3 regions of the Paenibacillus sp. FW101-FHT12H11 genome follow, and region 2 is predicted to be linked to each of the others. Evidence: a T-box and tRNA genes for the amino acid it is inferred to sense, from the RefSeq annotation. Region 2 holds a T-box; the other regions hold tRNA genes.
The links. A T-box is a leader RNA that pairs with one kind of tRNA and senses whether it is charged. The one in region 2 lies ahead of AC3WTJ_RS09625 (arginine--tRNA ligase), so its partner is inferred to be a tRNA-Arg.
Positions count from the first base shown of each region.

Region 1: it encodes a tRNA-Arg, which carries the amino acid that the T-box ahead of AC3WTJ_RS09625 (arginine--tRNA ligase) is inferred to sense. The anticodon was not compared.
Region 3: it encodes a tRNA-Arg, which carries the amino acid that the T-box ahead of AC3WTJ_RS09625 (arginine--tRNA ligase) is inferred to sense. The anticodon was not compared.

Region 1 is NZ_JBYTCO010000011.1:311,828-317,930, forward strand. Features, by position in the region: gene AC3WTJ_RS31415 (phosphoglycerate kinase) at 1-27, opposite strand, end outside; gene gap (type I glyceraldehyde-3-phosphate dehydrogenase) at 164-1,168, opposite strand; gene AC3WTJ_RS31425 (sugar-binding transcriptional regulator) at 1,247-2,269, opposite strand; tRNA gene AC3WTJ_RS31430 (tRNA-Arg) at 2,504-2,575, shown strand; gene clpP (ATP-dependent Clp endopeptidase proteolytic subunit ClpP) at 2,800-3,381, shown strand; gene AC3WTJ_RS31440 (stalk domain-containing protein) at 3,818-5,587, opposite strand; gene AC3WTJ_RS31445 (HPr family phosphocarrier protein) at 5,806-6,075, opposite strand.
Region 2 is NZ_JBYTCO010000002.1:836,076-842,178, reverse strand. Features, by position in the region: gene AC3WTJ_RS09635 (GDYXXLXY domain-containing protein) at 1-288, shown strand, start outside; gene AC3WTJ_RS09630 (EamA family transporter) at 348-1,229, shown strand; T-box leader at 1,278-1,498, shown strand; gene AC3WTJ_RS09625 (arginine--tRNA ligase) at 1,553-3,442, shown strand; gene AC3WTJ_RS09620 (hypothetical protein) at 3,565-3,735, shown strand; gene AC3WTJ_RS09615 (hypothetical protein) at 3,791-3,940, shown strand; gene AC3WTJ_RS09610 (hypothetical protein) at 4,031-4,663, shown strand; gene AC3WTJ_RS09605 (threonine synthase) at 4,722-5,933, opposite strand; gene AC3WTJ_RS09600 (YheC/YheD family protein) at 6,064-6,103, opposite strand, start outside.
Region 3 is NZ_JBYTCO010000001.1:148,838-154,940, forward strand. Features, by position in the region: gene asnB (asparagine synthase (glutamine-hydrolyzing)) at 1-429, opposite strand, end outside; gene AC3WTJ_RS00790 (hypothetical protein) at 604-960, shown strand; gene AC3WTJ_RS00795 (DUF4023 family protein) at 1,007-1,120, shown strand; gene AC3WTJ_RS00800 (hypothetical protein) at 1,191-1,319, shown strand; tRNA gene AC3WTJ_RS00805 (tRNA-Arg) at 1,742-1,815, opposite strand; gene AC3WTJ_RS00810 (hypothetical protein) at 1,989-2,888, shown strand; gene tig (trigger factor) at 2,999-4,300, shown strand; gene clpP (ATP-dependent Clp endopeptidase proteolytic subunit ClpP) at 4,500-5,090, shown strand; gene clpX (ATP-dependent protease ATP-binding subunit ClpX) at 5,103-6,103, shown strand, end outside.

The DNA of each region.
Region 1 (6,103 bases), on a different contig from region 2:
AACATCGCGAACACTTTTCTTACTCATAAGTTAAAGCCTCCTGAACGTATATGGTTTACTTCCGTACTTCCTGTTTCCGATCAACTTATATAGGCAACAATCGCACATAAAGAGGAGAATCGCTTCTCCTCTTCATGTGGTTGTTAGTGTGTGTTATATGAAATTACAGACCTTTTTTAGCGATGAAAGCAGCCAAGTCAACTACACGGTTGGAGTAACCCCACTCGTTGTCGTACCAGGAAACTACTTTCAGCATGTTGTCGCCAACTACCATTGTGGACAATGCATCTACTGTGGAAGATGCTGGGTCACCATTGAAGTCGCTGGATACAAGCGGCTCTTCTGTGTAGTTCAGAATGCCTTTAAGAGGGCCTTCGGAAGCTTGTTTCAGAGCTGCGTTTACTTCGTCAACCGTTACGTTAACTTTAAGCTCAACAACCAAATCAGTTACGGATACGTTAGGTGTAGGAACACGCATAGCCATACCGTTCAATTTGCCTTTAAGTTCTGGAAGAACAAGACCGATTGCTTTTGCTGCGCCAGTGCTGGAAGGAATGATGTTCTCAGCTGCTGCACGAGCACGACGAAGGTCTTTGTGAGGAACGTCAAGCACGGATTGGTCATTTGTGTAAGAGTGAACAGTTGTCATCATACCTTTTACGATTCCGAAGCTATCGTTGATAACTTTCGCGAAAGGAGCCAAGCAGTTTGTTGTACAAGATGCGTTGGAGATGATTGTGTGAGCTGCTGGATCGTATTTGTCTTCGTTTACGCCAAGTACGATTGTGATATCTTCGTCGGAAGCAGGAGCGGAGATGATAACTTTCTTAGCTCCACCTTTCAAGTGAAGGGATGCTTTTTCTTTCGCTGTGAAGATACCAGTGGATTCAACAACGATTTCTGCGCCTACAGATGCCCATGGCAGGTTCCCAGGGTCACGCTCAGCAAAAACTTTGATGGAACGACCGTTAACGATCAATTCGCCTTCGCCAGCTTCAACTGTTGCGTCTAGTTTACCATGAGTTGTGTCATATTTAAGCAAGTGAGCCAGTGTTTTAACGTCAGTCAAATCATTTACTGCAACGATTTGTACTTCTGAGCTGTTCAAAGCTGCGCGAAACACGTTACGACCAATACGTCCGAAACCGTTAATACCTACTTTTACCATAGCGAATTCCTCCTAAGATTAAAAAAGATTTATTTATTTCAAAACGCAGCTGGTACAAGCCCACGTTATGATGTCCAATTACACATGTTTCATAATTTCAAGTGCCGCCGCTTCATCCGTGACCAACACATCTTCTTGCCCGTGCCTTAGAACGGAAGCGATCGCTTCACCCTTGCTTTTACCGCCTGCTACACCAATCACGACCTCTGTCCGATGCAGATCCTCCAGACGAAGCCCGACTGTAGGCATCTTGTGCACGACATTTCCTTGGCGGTCAAAATAGTACCCGAATGCCTCTGCCAGAGCCCCATCGTCCTGCAAGCTGCGAGTCGTTTCGGCGTCCACCTTGCGCCTTCGAGCCATGACCATAGCATCTCCGATACCGTGAACTACGATGCGACAACTGCGAACAGCGTCAACAACTTCCTGAATCTGCGGATCTTGGATAAGCGTCTGATACGCTTCCTCGCCTAAATGATCCGGCACATGAAGCAGCCTGTATTTCCCGCCTGTCTTCTTGGCCATAATAGACGCGATCGTATTTGCCTGCATATCCACGCTTTCGCCGAGTCCACCGCGAGCCGGTACGAACCAATTGCCTTTCATGGAAGAGGAAATCGTCAGGTTATTCGCAATCTGCGCCATTGTTGAGCCGCCGGTTACTGCAATAATGTCGCCCTTGGCCACATATTTGCGCAGTGCCGCTGCGCCGGCGCGTCCAAGCTCCTTCTTCGTGAAGACCGAAGTGTCCGTATCGCCAGGAACCACAATGACTTGCGAGAGACCGTACGCTTTCGCGATGCTTTCTTCCAAATCCGTCAATCCAAAAGCGATCTTAATGATCGGCAGCATATCCTCGAGCAATTGACGGCCGGACTCCGTGATCTTCATCCCAGAGGCGTCCGATTCCAAAAGCCCATGCTCCTTAAGGAAGTCTACTTCTCCGCGGAGCACCCGCTCCGTCATATCGAGCGAAGAAGCTAGCGTTCTACGTCCGACAACACCAGAGATTAAGATATGATGCAGAATCGAATATCGCTTCTTCATGATGTCCATGAGATCCGGCAAGAGCTTTTTCTGAATGTCTAGAATTTCTCTCATATAACGACGTTCGACGCTCCTGATCCAGTGATGGACGTTTTATGTCCCGGGTATACATTTTGCGTCCCACCCGGGTGAAAAAAAATGGCCTTACACGTTTATTATAACCAATAACGTTTGAACATTCAACAATTGTTCAAACAATTTCAACAAAATGTGCTGTAAGGGCTTACGGTATTGCTTTTTGCGCGGAGGTGACATATAATAACCCTTGCTTCGCTTTTTTTGAAACATGCGCCCGTGGTCCAATGGATATGACGTAGGCCTCCGAAGCCTGAGATAAAGGTTCGATTCCTTTCGGGCGCGTAAATGACATGGAAATAAGAGAAACATTAGAGAAATCAGTCGGTTGACTGATTTTTTTTATTGTTAGTTTGACCTTTCTTGACCTTCGAAGGTTTTTTCGTTATCATACTTGTAGATACTGTAAATAGTATGTACGCGGGAGATCAATTTCATAACTCATAGCATGACATTGGCCCCAGGCACCAATTTTAAAACCATCTACCCACCCCAAGGAGGTCATTCTCATGAGTTTTATCCCTATGGTCGTCGAACAGGACGCACGCGGTGAAAGAGGATATGACATCTACTCTCGCTTGCTGAAAGACCGCATCATTTTCTTAGGCACGGGTGTCAACGATGTTGTGGCAAACTCCATCATTGCTCAGTTACTATTCTTGGCCGCACAAGATCCTGATAAAGATATCTCGCTATACATTAACAGCCCTGGCGGTTCTATCACAGCCGGTATGGCGATCTACGACACGATGCAGTTCATCAAGCCGGATGTCTCCACGATCTGCGTCGGTATGGCTGCTTCGATGGGCGCATTCCTTCTGACAGCTGGCGCCAAAGGCAAGCGTTACGCGCTTCCGAACAGCGAAGTCATGATTCACCAGCCGCTTGGCGGCGCTGAAGGCCAAGCCTCCGACATCGAAATTCGCGCGAAGCGCATTTTGAAAATGCGAGACAACCTGAACAAAATCCTTGCAGAGCGCACAGGACAAACGTTCGAACGCATCGAAAAAGATACAGACCGCGACAACTTCATGAGTGCTGCTGAAGCAGCCGACTACGGACTCATCGATAAAGTAATCGAGCGCGTCTAATACAAAAAACCAGCTTGCATGACTGCTCTTCTGAGCGGCCTTGCGGCTGGTTTTTTTGTTGGTGGGCTGGTTGCTCTTTAACGGACTTCACAACCTCTATTTATCGATTTTAGGCTCCAAATTCAATTTAACGGACACCAGAGCCGTTAATTTCCATAAATAGCCCAGCAACGGAGAAAACCTGTTAAATAACGTCACCACAGTCCGTTAGCTGTCTAGCTGCTGGCAAATAGCAAAGAATAACGGCCCGTGAGTCCGTTACACATCGATACTTCTTGCCGCGCCCCGCGTTCGACTACCGCTACCAGCTGCAAGCAAGCCGCCGCCCGTTACCCTGCTGCAAAGCAAAAAAAGAGCCCCAGAGGCTCCTATCCACCCGAAAATCTGCAGATTTTCCAAGCGAAGCAATAGAATCTCCAAGGCTCTTAACAATCACTTACTTTTTCTCATCCAATGGGTAGAAAATAAGGTCAATCGGGAACGCTGAGCCCGCCGGAGGCGTGAACTCGATATCCAGCGCGTCTTCCTTGCCCGTCGTGCGAGCCAGCACTTCCATGCCGTCAAACGCGGTAATAACACCGGAGCTCGGAACCGGAATGATCTCGCCGTTAATTTTGAACGGCCCTTTGAACACGCCGCCTCTAGCCATAATCATAACAGCCATTTTGCGCGGCTTATCCGAATGGATTTTATAAACCACACCATAGTTTCCACCGTTCTCTACGTTCTCCTTGCGCATCACGTCATAACCTTTGACGAATGGGTCGGTCTTATTATCGCCTATCGTCAACACCGATGTTTTGGCGAAACTCGCCGCATCAATATCCCACTTGATTTCGGATACCGGGAAAGTCCCCCTCACATGACCATTGAAAGCCAACAAAGGAAGTTCCTTCACAGTATTCGACGTTAACCTTTGATCCGTAACAGCGAAAGACATTTGTAACTCGCCATCTGTTTCGACATCATAGAACAAGTTCACGCCTTGCCCTGGATAAAAGTCTGGAAGCTTCGCATAGACATAAGTCTCATGAGGAGCAACCGTCATTGTATCTGTGTACACATTGTTCAACAAGAAGTCTACAGAAGCTTCGCTGCCGATCAAGTTAGCGTAAACGGAAGGGTAAACCTCACCTTTATTCGTCGTCTTGATGGTTACCGGTTTATCCGTATTATTCGTGGCGAAAATCGCCATTGTCATGATTTGTTTCGTACCGTTGATATGGTCAGCATACAAACGCGCTTTCCCATTGATTTTGTCCTGATACAGAATTCCTTTTTCCGTAAACTCTTCGGGACTATCGCTTACCAGCAATGTGCGGTCAGTAAGCTCCGTTACTTTCTTAGGAAGCATCGGCAGCTCGTTGAAATGGGACCAAATGGTACCCCAGTCCGATTTGATGAAACTGCCCACAGGAGCTGTATAAATCGGGTACTCCACTTGGCTCAAATAAGGCACGTCTTCAACCGTTACATAACTTTTGAATAATTTACTTTCGTGTCCATGGCGATCCTTCACGGTCAAAGTGACCGGATATTTGCCTGGTTTGAAGAACGCTTCTTCTTTGCCAACCCAATCATAGGATGCAATACCTTCCGCATCTGGATCGTAGCTCAAATCCACATACTTCACAGGCTCTCCAAGGCGGTAAGTAGGCTTCGCAGTTGCAAACTTGGCTACAGGTCGGGAATTGCTGTCTTGATCAATATAGATGCCCTCAGGTGTCTTAAAATGGACAATCTCTACGCGACGCAATTCACTGTTGTACGTGTACTTCGCGCCCATGTAATCCGCAAGCCATGTCAGCTTGACCAGAAGCTTCCCGTTCACAATCGCAGCAACCGAGTTAAAAGGCGTATCCACGCCATTGGTCGTAACTGTCTTATGGTCAGCATCCAACACGATGTTGTAGCCTGGAGGTGTCATTTGAATCGTCCGGGAATCATTATTCCACTCCACTTTGAAGCCCATGGTATCGCCCAAGAACTTGGCAGGAACAAAAGTACTGCCGTTGATAATCGTAGCTGGCGACTCCAAATGAATCTGATCCTCATTCACGAAAGCTTCTGACTTATCGATATAAAGTAAAATAAAGGACGAACTCGCCGATACGGCATGCGCTGCTGGTGCTGAAATCGCACTAGCCAGAAACACTAGTAAAGCGAGCATAACAGTAATCTCTTTCCTTAAAGCATTCCATTTCATTCTTTCTCTAACTCCTTTTGCCTTAGTATGCGAGGTATGCGAGATAGAGGGCAAAGCAAATAGCCCTTTCCTTCATTGACCACGTTCATTAGACGCCGCCAAGAGAAAAAGGTTGCTAGTCTATTCAAATGTTAACAAGATTGACACTTATTGACCGTAACTGCCAAAAGCAGCGGTCAATTGCAAAAAAGCCTCCTCGAAAGGAAGCTTTTGAAGGATTATTGGTTTTCCAATTCTTCCTTGCTAACTAACGTGACTAAAGCGTTTACAGCCTGCTCTGCATCCGAACCTTCTGCACTTATGAAGACTTCGGTCCCTGTGCTGATCGCGAGACTCATAATTCCCATGATGCTCTTGGCATTCACTTTCTTCTCATCTTTCTCAACGAAGATCTCAGATGAAAACTTATTCGCCTCTTGAACAAACAATGCCGCAGGTCTGGCATGAAGTCCTGTTCTCAACTTCACAACGACTGGACGTCTGGACATGGAACTAATTCCCCCTAGTGTGGCGCTT
Region 2 (6,103 bases):
ACATCTAAAAAGAAAATCTCTGTCGTGCTCGCTCCGAACACAGCTACTGATGTGTATGAATTCAATCGTGTCTATACAAAAGGGGAAGAACTTGCCCCAGGAGAAGTGCGTATGAACGGTACCCTGCAAGGGTACGAGCGGATTGAGTACGGCATTGAAAATTATTTCATTCCAGAAGGTACGGGTCGTACCTACGAACAAAATGCCAAGTTTGCAGAAGTGAAAGTCTCTGCGGGCGGAGATGCCATTCTTGAGCGCCTTGTGTTGCAACAAAGTGTTGTTCAATAAAGATTAATGTGGTAAAATTACCCGATCTTTGCAAGCAAAAGAGAGGGGTAGCTGTTCGGATGTGGCTCATGTATTCCGTACTTGCGGCTTTCAGTTTCGGGCTGCGAGGCATTCTGTATCACTGGTCCAGCCAGCAATCATTAAACCGGAATGTGCTGCTATGCGGCACATTTTTCATGGGGGCGTTAATTAGCGGCAGCTGCGCCCTTCTTTTACATCAAGCTTGGACCATGCCTGCACTGATTGGCGTCCAAATGGGGCTGTTTTCTTTCGGGGCCAATGCCAGTATGTTCAAAGGTTTTGCCGTAGGGAAAGCGTCATTGGTCGCGATTCTGACCGGTTTGCCCTCCGTCGTTGTGGTTTTCGTTGCGTATCTGATTTGGGATGAACGGCTTAATATCATGCAGTTTCTAGCCTTTGTTATTATCGTTATCGGAATTTTAGTCGTGCGTTACTCCAATGACATTACGCTCAAAAATTTGCAAGGCGCCGGTTGGGGAGCGCTGGCCTTGATTCTTTTTGCCGCCAATGACTTGTCGAGTAAGTGGACGACCTTGGTCGCGGCCCCGCTGTTTCCAACGTTATTTTGTATGTTTGCTACCGGAACTGTTTGTTTTGGTCTGTGGTGGTTGCGGGATCAGAAGCAAAGTAATCAGCAGCCTGCACAGGTAAAAGTGGCAGCCACCACAGGCTGGACGGAAAGACGGACTTTTCTATTCGGGATGATCGTGGGCATTACGAATGTGGTTGGCATGATTTTCATCCTTCATGGATTTGATCATGGCAAGGCAGGCTTGGTTTCAGCTGTTGTCGCATTGAATGTACTGATCGTTCTGTTGTACACGCGATTTGTTTTGAAGGATAAATTTTCAAAGATGGAACAGTCTGGATTGGCTTTGGCCTTTATTGGCATTTTAATGATGAAGGTAGTTGCCTCTTGACAACTCCAGCATATTAAAGTAATATTCAGTCAATTCATAACTTGATATGTAACATTGATGAACAGGACAGTAGTTCTTGTCGGACAGTCGCAGCGAGCCGGAATTGGTGGGAACCGGTACGAATGTCAGGAACGAAACGGACCTGGGAAATGGTCTTCCGAAATGTGCAGTAGGGAGATCCGGCATAAGCCGTTATCGTTGGAGGGGTTAAATCTGCAGATTTAACACTTAGAGTGGTACCGCGGGAATGAACAGCTCTCGTCTCTTATTTAGAGACGGGAGCTTTTTTGTATGCAAATGATGCTATTTGGGAGGAAACTACGATGATTCAAGAGCTATTAACCGTTGAAATTGAGCAGCACGTCGAAGCCATGTTTCAGGAAACCGGGACGCAGCGTCCAGCTACTTTAAAAATTATAACCGAACATCCGGCGCACCCGGAACATGGAGACTACAGCTCCAACATTGCCATGCTTTTGGCCAAAATATTGCGCAAGTCCCCTTTGCAGATCGCTGGGGAGCTTCAAAGCCGCATCGAACAGAACGGGCTTGTTCAAGGTTTGTTTAGCAAAGCAGCTGCTGTTGCACCCGGCTTTCTGAACTTTTATATCAACTGGGATGCCTGGGCTAATGGAGAATTTCAAGCTCCAACGAAGCGCACCAGCCGCAGCAAACAAAACAAGGTGTTGGTGGAACATACCTCCATTAATCCTAACAAAGCCGCACATGTGGGGCATTTGAGAAATTCCTGTATCGGTGACTCTTTGTCACGTATGCTATCGCATGCCGGATATGAAGTGGAGGTTCATAATTATATTGATGACCTCGGGAACCAATTAGCCGATACGGTGGTAGGTATTCTTCATACGCAAACGGAGGGAAGTTTTCCGCGATTCGGGGATTTTTGTTGGGAAACCTACGCGAAGGTGAATCAAGCCTATAAAGATCAGCCGGCATTAGCCGAGCAGCGTTCTGTGGTCCTTCACGCTATTGAAAGCGGGACATCGAATCTTGCGTGGATGGGTGCTTTGGTTGCAGAGCGAATTGTGCGTGAGCAGTTGGAGGAAATGAAGCAATTCGGCATCTCCTATGATGTGCTGGTTTGGGAAAGCAGCATTGTACGTGCCGGATTCTGGGATACCACTTTCGAGCTGCTGAGCAAAACGGAAATGTTTCATAAGGTGACGGAGGGGAAACTGGCAGGCTGTTGGGTACTGAAGAACCTCGAAGAAGGCGGAGCTGAAACCCCGGCGGACAACCAGGATTTTCAAGGGGATAAAGTGCTTGTTCGTTCAAATGGCATTCTCACCTACACCGCGAAGGATATCGCGTATCACCTGTGGAAATTCGGACTGCTGGAGAATCATTTTGTGTATAAAAAATGGGAGGATGGCTTGTGGTCAACGGCTGCCCAAGGAAGTAAAAAAACGATCGGGCGCGCAGATATGGTCATTAATGTCATTGACTACCGTCAGCAGTATCCGCAAGAGATGGTGAAGCTGGCACTTGAAGTGCTTGGTTATCAGCAGCAGGCCAGTCAGCTCAAGCATGTAAGCTACGGCGTTGTTTCTTTAAGTCCCGATACAGCGGCAGGGCTTGGTCTGGATACTTCCGAAGGCAAAAGTTCCTATGCGATGTCAGGCCGTCAAGGCATTGGGATTAAAGTCGCAGACCTGCTTGATCGCATGGAGAAAGTGATCGATGCCAAACGTTCAAGAAAAGCGGGAATATCCAGCAGAGCCATAGCCGCGGCTTCGATTCGTTACTATTTGCTAAAATATCAACTGCAAACCGAAGTGATTTTTGATCTGGAGCAAGCGACCGAAGTGACAGGAAATACAGGCGTTTATTTGCTTTATGCGTACGCAAGAGCGAATCGTATTTTAGATAAAGCGAAGGTGGACGATCGTCTGCAAGCCATAGCGGCCAAGTTCCACGGAACTCTTCTGGAAGATCAGGAATACCAGCTGCTAAGGCATATCGCTTACTGGCCGGAAACTTTGGAGAATGCCACTGCTCAGTTGGCACCTAGTTTAATTTGTCATTATGCGTTTGAATTAGCGTCTTTGTTCAATCATTTTTATAGCGCATGTCCGGTTTTAAAAGGGAGCGAAGAGAGCATTTCCCACCGCTTGTGGATTACACAAACGGTGAAGGCTACCCTTCATGAAGCGCTTGAACTGCTCGGTATGCCGACTCCTAAACGATTATAAAAAGATCCCTTAGATAGAGCCCATTGTGCTCCTCTTATGTATTTGCTGATACAGCCTGTCAACGGGCTGCATATGCTACAGCAATACACAGCGTTGTTAATGCGCTTGCGAGGGGGCTCACGATGCTTCGATCAAAGGTCAAGACGTACCGGTATCGCATGGGTAAAAAGCATGTGATCGTCATTCACATCCATCAATCGGCCCAGGCATCAGCCGAGGTAGGGAATGCGCTGGCTAGCAATGCATTAAATATTCAAATTTACAAAAAACGCAAAAAGCAGAAAAAGCGCTAGCCCCTTCCTGGTTCAAGCATGAAGTGCCATGTTTGCTGAGAGGGGGTGATAAGGCATGCAGCGCAAAACAAACAAAAAATCGAGCTACAGCAGCGGAAAAACAAAAGTGAGAGTCAGACAATCCGCGAGTGCAACCATTGGTCAAGGCGGGAATTCGATCTCGGTGAACGCTTCTGAGGTTGGTGTCGTCCGCATTCGTCCTTAAAAATGCAACAATAGCTTTCTGATCTGGATTAAATGCGGTACAATAGGGATATTCGTGCCAATATGAATGATTCAGGAGGCTTTTACCACAATGACAGAAAAAGAGATCGAAACACAAACCGAAGAAAATAACGCACAAGATTTGGAACAAGAACAGGCCCAGATCATTATGACTTGGTTTCAGCACATAAACGAAGTTATGAAGGCGCAATTTCCCGAATATGAAGTCGAGGGACAAATCGGAAATAACCCAACGTATGGCCCGATGTTTGCTTTTACACTTAAAAAAGATGAGAAGTTCACGTCATGTGGATTTTTCCTCAATGAAATTATGCGAAATTTCCAAACCAATCCGAACGCTGGACTCTGGCTTTCTTCCTTCTTTGTGGACTTGTTGAGAAGCCCGGAGAATCATGCGCTTCCTAATCCGCCGCAAACGGAAGACCAAGCAAAAGAACTTCTGGATAAACATATTGTTCCTTACTGTGCATCAGCTGTTCGTGAAGAATTCCCTGATCAAAAGATTTATGTGGATCTAGAGCTTCATGAGGAGCATGGCCCGGTTCTGGAAGCCGGCTTCGTTGCTGTGCAAGACGGGAACAACACTTGCGCACTTCCGCTGCAATATTTAATGACTTTATTCTTATTGAACCGTGATCCGGCAGAGCCTCTGATTCAAGCGATGTACCGTTTGTATGAGGAAAATAATCTAGGTCAAGCTTAGATTCGCTAAACATAAAAAAGACCGTCAGGAGCAATTCTTTCCTGACGGTTTTTCTTTTTCAGCGCCCAAGCGACTTATAATCCGCATAGCTCCTTATCCTTGGAACGGAGGACATACGTTCCAACTGCGCATATTTCATGGCATGCGAAGTGTTAAACAGCACGACCGAGTCGGTGGGACGCAGCCAGCCATTGTCACAGAGCTCGATCAAGCCTGCCCAGGTGGCAGAACCTTCCGGCGAGGAAGAAATGCCTTGAGCGCCTAAAGAGCGTGTGGCATCGGCGATCTGGTTCTTGGATAAGGCGAGCGCTGTACCGCCGCTTTCCTTAACGATCGACAAGATGAGAGGCAAATCAGGTGGCAGAGGAACTCGCATGCCTGTCGGACTAGGCTCATCGGTTGTTCCGGCCTGATTGCTTGCCGTTTGCGGCAGCAGACCGTCGACGATGGGTTGGCAGCCTTTTTCCTGCACGCAAACGAACCGTGGCATAGGTCCGTCAACCCAACCAAGCGCTTTGAGCTCATGGTAGGCTTTCCACATGCCAATAATCCCGGAGCCTCCGCCGGTCGGATAGATAATAACGTCGGGAAACGTCCACCCGAGTTGCTCGGCGAGCTCAAGTCCCATTGTTTTTTTGCCCTCTACGCGCCCTGGTTCCTTCAAGGTGCCGACATTTACCCAACCCTGCTCCCCCTTGCCGGTTTCAATAATTGCCGCGGCGTCATGGATTAAGCCATCCACAAGAAAGGTTTCCGCCCCATAAAGTGGACACTCCTCTACGATGAGCGGAGGGCAATCCAAAGGGATGAATACCGAAGTCTTAATCCCGGCATGGCTGGCATAAGCAGCGAGCGCGCCAGCGGCATTGCCGTTGGAAGGAACCGCCGCTCGGGTTGCTCCCGATTCTTTCAGGAGAGAAACGGCGACGGAAAATCCCCGTGATTTGAAGCTTCCCGTCGGGTTCTGTTCTTCGCGTTTAATCCACAGCTGCCTAAGGGACAGCTTTTGTTCCCAATTCAGTAAGCGTACTAACGGGGTCCAGCCTTCGCCAAGCGTGATGATACAATCCGGGTTGCTCACCGGAAGCAGTTCGTTGTATCTCCACATGGATGGGTAGCGAGTCTGTAATGCTTCCTTCTTCAATGATTTGCTCAAGCGCTCCAAGTCGTAATCGACCAATAACGTACCGCCGCAAGTACATTTCATGTCTTGATAGCGGAAAGGGAGCTTTGCCGAACATCGTGAGCAATAAAGCCCCAATTGTTTCATTTTCTGGGCCTCCTCGCCGTTTTCAGCGGGAAAACGAATGGTTAGTTAGCATGAATTCGCATCTGCCAACTCTAATGTAGACTATTACAGCCGGGAGAAGATGGAGACGGCTTGTGTCTCTTGCATCTGTTTATTTTTTGTGAAAGGACTTGATTCGGCGGAACATTGAT
Region 3 (6,103 bases), on a different contig from region 2:
CCGGTCTCTGACCAAATAGAGGGATTGCTCCTGGTCGTTCCATGCTGCGAAGGCGAATATGCCATTCAGACGGTCTACACAAGCCCGCCCCCATTCAATGAAGGCAACAAGCAGCACCTCGGTATCGCAGGTTGTTCGAAAATGATGTCCGCGCAATTCGAGTTCTTTCTTCAGCTCGGGGGCATTGTAAAGTTCGCCATTATATACGATCGTATAGGTGTAGTCTCCTTGTTTCCGGATCATAGGCTGAGCGCCGTTTTCCGGATCCATTACACTAAGACGTCGATGGCCCAGGGCGCAATGCTGTGAGATCCAGGTGCCAGAAGCATCCGGTCCACGCAAATGGAGCGTTTCCGTCATATTTTCTAGAATGGACGGGTACCCGGTCAAGTCTTTCCGCCAATCTATCCAACCCGTTATTCCGCACATAGACGTTCCTTCCTTTCTTTATGAAGAGAGCATGATGATAAAGGGTATGCAAATTGGGAATATATAATGTCTGTCCAAGAATAGCGAGAAATGTCATCGGATAGATTTTGTGTTTTAAATCCAAGCCTGTTATTATTAATGAATTATTATTACTAAACAGTAAAGGTGATGGCCATGAAAAAGAAACATTCCAAAGCACAAATCGATTATCTAGCCTCCAGAGAGCATTTTTTGCAAATTAGTAATCAAGCGGATAAACGGATTGCCGATTTGAAAGAGGCTGGCCAAGAAGTCGGACAGGCTGAAATGGAAGATATCATTGAACGCGTTGGCCTGCACCGTGCCTATAATGAACTGACACAAGCGGAGAATTTGCTGATTAATTGGACGCAAATCGCCATTAAAACAGAGCCTGAATTCATTGCAAATCGCAGTAATTTCGAGGAACTCTATGAAAGAGTCAAAACAGATGCAGAAGCTAGAGGCGCTCTTCTAAATTTAGCCATGCGTTTAAATCTTGACCTTGCGTGACATTCTAAAGGGGTAGTGCCATTCTTTCTTCAGGAGGCGAATGCTCATGGATAGTCATTTCATTAGCAAGCTGCACGACAAGCAGAGGAAAGCCGCGAAGAATTTCAAGACACAAGGTGACGGTCAGCCAGGCAGTAACTTGCCTCACAAGAAGCACTAAAGTCTAATGGCATTAACAAGAGCCTGTAGAGATCACTCTACGGGCTCACCTTACTAGGAGGGAATTCATCATGGGCAAAAAAAGTATGAAACAAAAAGCGCAAAGCACGATCGATCATTCCAAGCAATCGTCACGCGTGCAGTCTAATTTGGATTCAACTGAGCCTGGCCATCATCAGCCGAATCGGCCTTCTGTGTAGGAACGGATTGTATTTTAAAATAATGCTTCAAGAAGCCGCAACCGTAGGTTGGCGGCTTTTTCTATTTAGAGGACTTACGGGCCACTATTCTAGCAAATTCAGCCCGTTGCCGCGTTCAGCGGAACTACAGGGTCTTATTTGACCCACTCATCCCGTTTTCTTCAAGAAAACGGATAAATAGAAGCCCACAGTTCCCCTCGCGCGAAAAAATGGCTATTTCGATGAAATAGCGCCCTGCAGTTCCTTCGTAAAGTACCGTTGGAGGAGTTATCTTCTTCCGTAGTTTAGCTTGTTAAGAGCGCCACGCGATAGCAACTAATTTCATTGGGTAGTTTGCTCCATACAATTAGAGGAGAAGCTTCGCTTACCTCAAAAAAACAAAAAAAGACCGCGAAATCTCGCGGTCTTCTCTCCTTGCAATACGTCCCAGGAGGGATTCGAACCCCCGACCGCACGCTTAGAAGGCGTGTGCTCTATCCAGCTGAGCTACTGAGACATGGACCTCTTCTTACCTAGCAGCGTGTAGCTGTTTGGCGAAGCAAGAGTTATATTATCATATCTTTTTAAGAGAAGTCAACACTTGTTTAAAAATTATTTTGCAATCACCCGAACAATCAAGTAAACTGTCACCAGCAGACCAAGATTTCTGAGGTGATCCACATAACCGAGTTGTCGATGAATAATGTTATTCTTTTCCCGAAAACAGAGCAATATTACGAAGAGGAACTTACCAGGTTTCTAAAAAACGAACAGTATAGCGATGCTCTTCAACTGCTGACATTTCTGCTTCAATTTCCAGCTGCGCAATCGGATAAGATCGAGCAGTGGGAAGCATTGCGGATTTGGCTGCAAACGATGTTTCCAGAAGAGCTATTCCCTATGCCGAGTCCATCGGAAGAGGATTTAGAGGAAGAAGAGGATTTATTAAGGCAATACATACATGAGAAGTCGTCAGATGATGGGGCATATGCCTTGAAGCTGCTGGACTTGCTCAAAGAAGGTAATTTGGAGCAGCAAGTAAGCAGTCTTGAGCAATTGGGTTTTATCGATCAACCCGGCATAGGCTCGGCTATCAAAGAATGGCTCAGCGAAAAACCGCGGCACCCGCATATCCAATTCAAGGCGCTGCAGGCGCTTAAGCAAATGGGGGAGCAAGGATTCATTGAGTTTCCCAAAAACGGGAATAGGATTGCCGTCCAGATCGAGGAGACACCGCTGTGCCCGGAGGATTTTCCATCCCAAATTCGTGATATGATTCGCAGAGTCGGGGATATTAGTGAAATAAGCCAGCCGGATTTTGTTTATTTTGCCAAACAAACTTGGCAGGAATTTTTGGCCTATGCCTATGGAACAGCCATTTATTCAGACTTGCTGAAAACCGAAGAAGGCGCCGTTGACGTTTGGGCATCTGCCTTGCACGCGATTTTGCAAGAACGATTATTCGGTTCTGTTAACAAAGAGGAATTGCTAGATAATTACGGGATTGTAGGGTCGATGGCGCTGCAATGGAAGCGGGCGCATCTCGTACTGCAAGCGTTTGTGAAGCAGTTTAACCCGGATCCGTTTTAGGGGCGAAAGGTCGCCTTGAAATGAATTTGTTATATGTTATAATAGAATGGTTATAATGAGCGTAACGTGAAAATATGTCATCGTACATTTTTGGAAGGGGAAAGCATAAAATGAAAGCAAGTTGGGAAAAAATAGAGAAGAACGTAGGCGTTCTTGAAGTGGAAGTTGGCGCAGAGCGCGTCGCAGATGCATTGGATAAAGCTTTCAAAAAAGTATCCGCGAAAGTAAATGTACCAGGTTTCCGTAAAGGGAAAGTGCCACGTTCAATCTTTGAAGCTAAATTTGGTGTAGAAAGCCTATACCAAGATGCACTAGACATCATTTTGCCAGAAGTTTACGTACAAGCGATTGAAGAGGTTAAAATCGAGCCTGTTGATCGTCCGGAAGTAGACGTAGAGCAATTCGGCAAAGGACAAGTTCTTAAATTCAAAGCGAAGGTTACTGTTAAACCGGAAGTAACGCTTGGCGATTACAAAGGCATCGAAGTTGAAGCTGTAGATGCTAACGTAACGGACGAAGAACTGGACAGCGAGCTTTCCCGTCTGCAACAACGTCATGCTGAATTGGTTGTTCTTGAAGAAGGACAAGCAGCTAACGGCGATGTAGTTGTTCTTGATTTCGAAGGTTTCGTTGATGGCGAAGCATTCGAAGGCGGAAAAGCAGAGAAGTACTCCCTTGAGCTTGGCTCCAACTCCTTCATTCCAGGGTTCGAAGAGCAGCTTGTAGGACTTGGTAAAGGCGAAGAGAAAGATGTTAACGTTTCTTTCCCTGAGAACTACCACTCCGAAGATCTGAAAGGCAAAGCGGCTGTGTTTAAAGTGAAAATTCACGACATCAAACGCAAAAACTTGCCAGAACTTGATGACGAGTTCGCTAAAGATGTGAGCGAGTTCGACACGCTTGTTGAGTACAAAGAAGAATTGAAAAACCGTCTTCAAGAGCGCAAAACAAAAGATTCAGAAGCTGCTCTGGAAACAGCTGTTGTTGATAAGGCTGCGGCTAACGCTGATGTTGAAATTCCAGCATCCATGGTAGAAGCAGAACTTGATGTAATGGTGAAAGAATTCGAAAGACGTCTTCGCTCCCAAGGCATGACGCTTGAGATTTACTTCCAGTTCTCCGGTCAAAACGAGAGCGTGCTGAAAGATCAAATGAGAGAAGATGCTGAGAAGCGTGTTCGCAACAACCTTGTTCTTGAAGCCATTGCAGCTGCAGAAAACATCACAGTATCCGACGAAGAAGTTGACGCGGAACTTGAGAAATATGCACCATCCTACCAAAAATCAACGGCAGAACTTCGTGAGCTGTTTGCTTCTAACGGCAGCCTAGATGGTCTGAGCAATGATCTTGTGATTAGAAAAACGGTTGACTTCTTGCTTGAAAATAGCAAGCATGTTTCCGCAGCAGTATAAATAAGGTAAGTAAAGGCACGTACGTAAGCAACGTGCCTTTCTTTTACCCTATTTTAGCCACAAACTGCCTACAAACATAAGAAATTCATTGAATACATAGCAGTCTTCTGAAAAAATGACTTTGCTGCTCAAACATGTTAAACTGTTACTGAATCCCAATTTGGAAAACATGGCTTTGGCCACAAAAGGAGTTGGTACAATGAGTCTTATTCCTATGGTTGTTGAACAAGAGGCACGTGGGGAACGCTCTTACGACATCTACTCGCGTCTACTTAAGGACCGCATTATTTTCATTGGGACTGCCATTGATGATGATGTGGCTAATTTGGTCATTGCCCAGCTGCTTTTTTTATCTGCTCAGGATCCCGAAAAGGATATCCACTTATATATCAACTCACCAGGTGGATCTGTAACAGCTGGAATGGGTATCTTCGATACCATGCAATTTATTAAACCGGATGTATCTACGATTTGTGTAGGTATGGCCGCAAGTATGGGTTCCTTGCTGTTAACAGCGGGCGCCAAAGGCAAGCGATACGCGCTGCCGAATGCTGAAGTTATGATTCACCAACCGCTCGGCGGTGTAAGAGGTCAAGCGACCGATATTAAGATTCACGCGGATTGGATTATCAAAACGAAACAAAAACTCAACCAGATTTATGTGGATCGTACGGGACAGCCGCTTGAAAAGATCGAAAGAGACACCGACCGGGATAACTTTATGAGCGCTGAAGAAGCGAAGGCATACGGGTTAATCGACGAGGTTATCACTCGAAACGACTTGAAATAAAGGAGTGATCCCATGTTTAAATTTAACGATGAAAAAGGCCAACTCAAATGTTCCTTTTGTGGAAAATCCCAAGACCAAGTTCGCAAGCTTGTTGCAGGTCCGGGAGTTTACATTTGTGATGAATGTATAGAGCTTTGCACGGAGATTGTGGAAGAAGAACTAGGCCACGAAGAAGAACTGGATCTGAAGGATGTTCCGAAACCGAAGGAAATCCGCAACATTTTGGACCAGTACGTCATCGGCCAGGAACAAGCGAAGAAATCACTTGCTGTAGCGGTTTATAATCACTACAAGCGTATCAATTCCCAAAATAAACTGGAAGATGTTGAGCTTCAAAAAAGTAACATCGTTCTTCTAGGACCAACAGGAAGCGGTAAAACGCTTCTTGCACAAACGCTTGCCAAAATCTTGAATGTTCCTTTCGCTATCGCGGACGCAACTTCATTGACGGAAGCAGGTTATGTAGGGGAAGACGTTGAGAACATTTTGCTCAAACTGATTCAAGCTGCAGATTACGATGTGGAGAAAGCAGAACGCGGCATTATCTACATCGATGAGATCGATAAAGTAGCACGCAAATCCGAGAACCCGTCTATTACTAGAGACGTTTCTGGTGAAGGCGTTCAGCAAGCTTTGCTGAAGATTCTTGAAGGTACGGTTGCATCAGTTCCTCCGCAAGGCGGACGCAAACACCCGCATCAAGAGTTTATTCAAATCGATACAACCAACATTCTGTTTATTTGCGGCGGAGCTTTTGACGGTCTGGAGCAAATTATCAAACGCAGAATCGGTAAAAAAGTGATCGGCTTCAGCACAGACGGAGCTAAAGTAGATTTGAAACCGGGCGAGTACCTGTCCATGGTACTTCCTGAAGACCTGCTCAGATTCGGATTGATTCCGGAATTCGTAGGCCGTCTGCCGGTTATCTCTACCCTAGAGCCGCTGGATGAAGCAGCACTGGTTCGTATTCTTTCCGAGCCGAAAAATGCGCTCGTGAAACAATATCAGAAGAT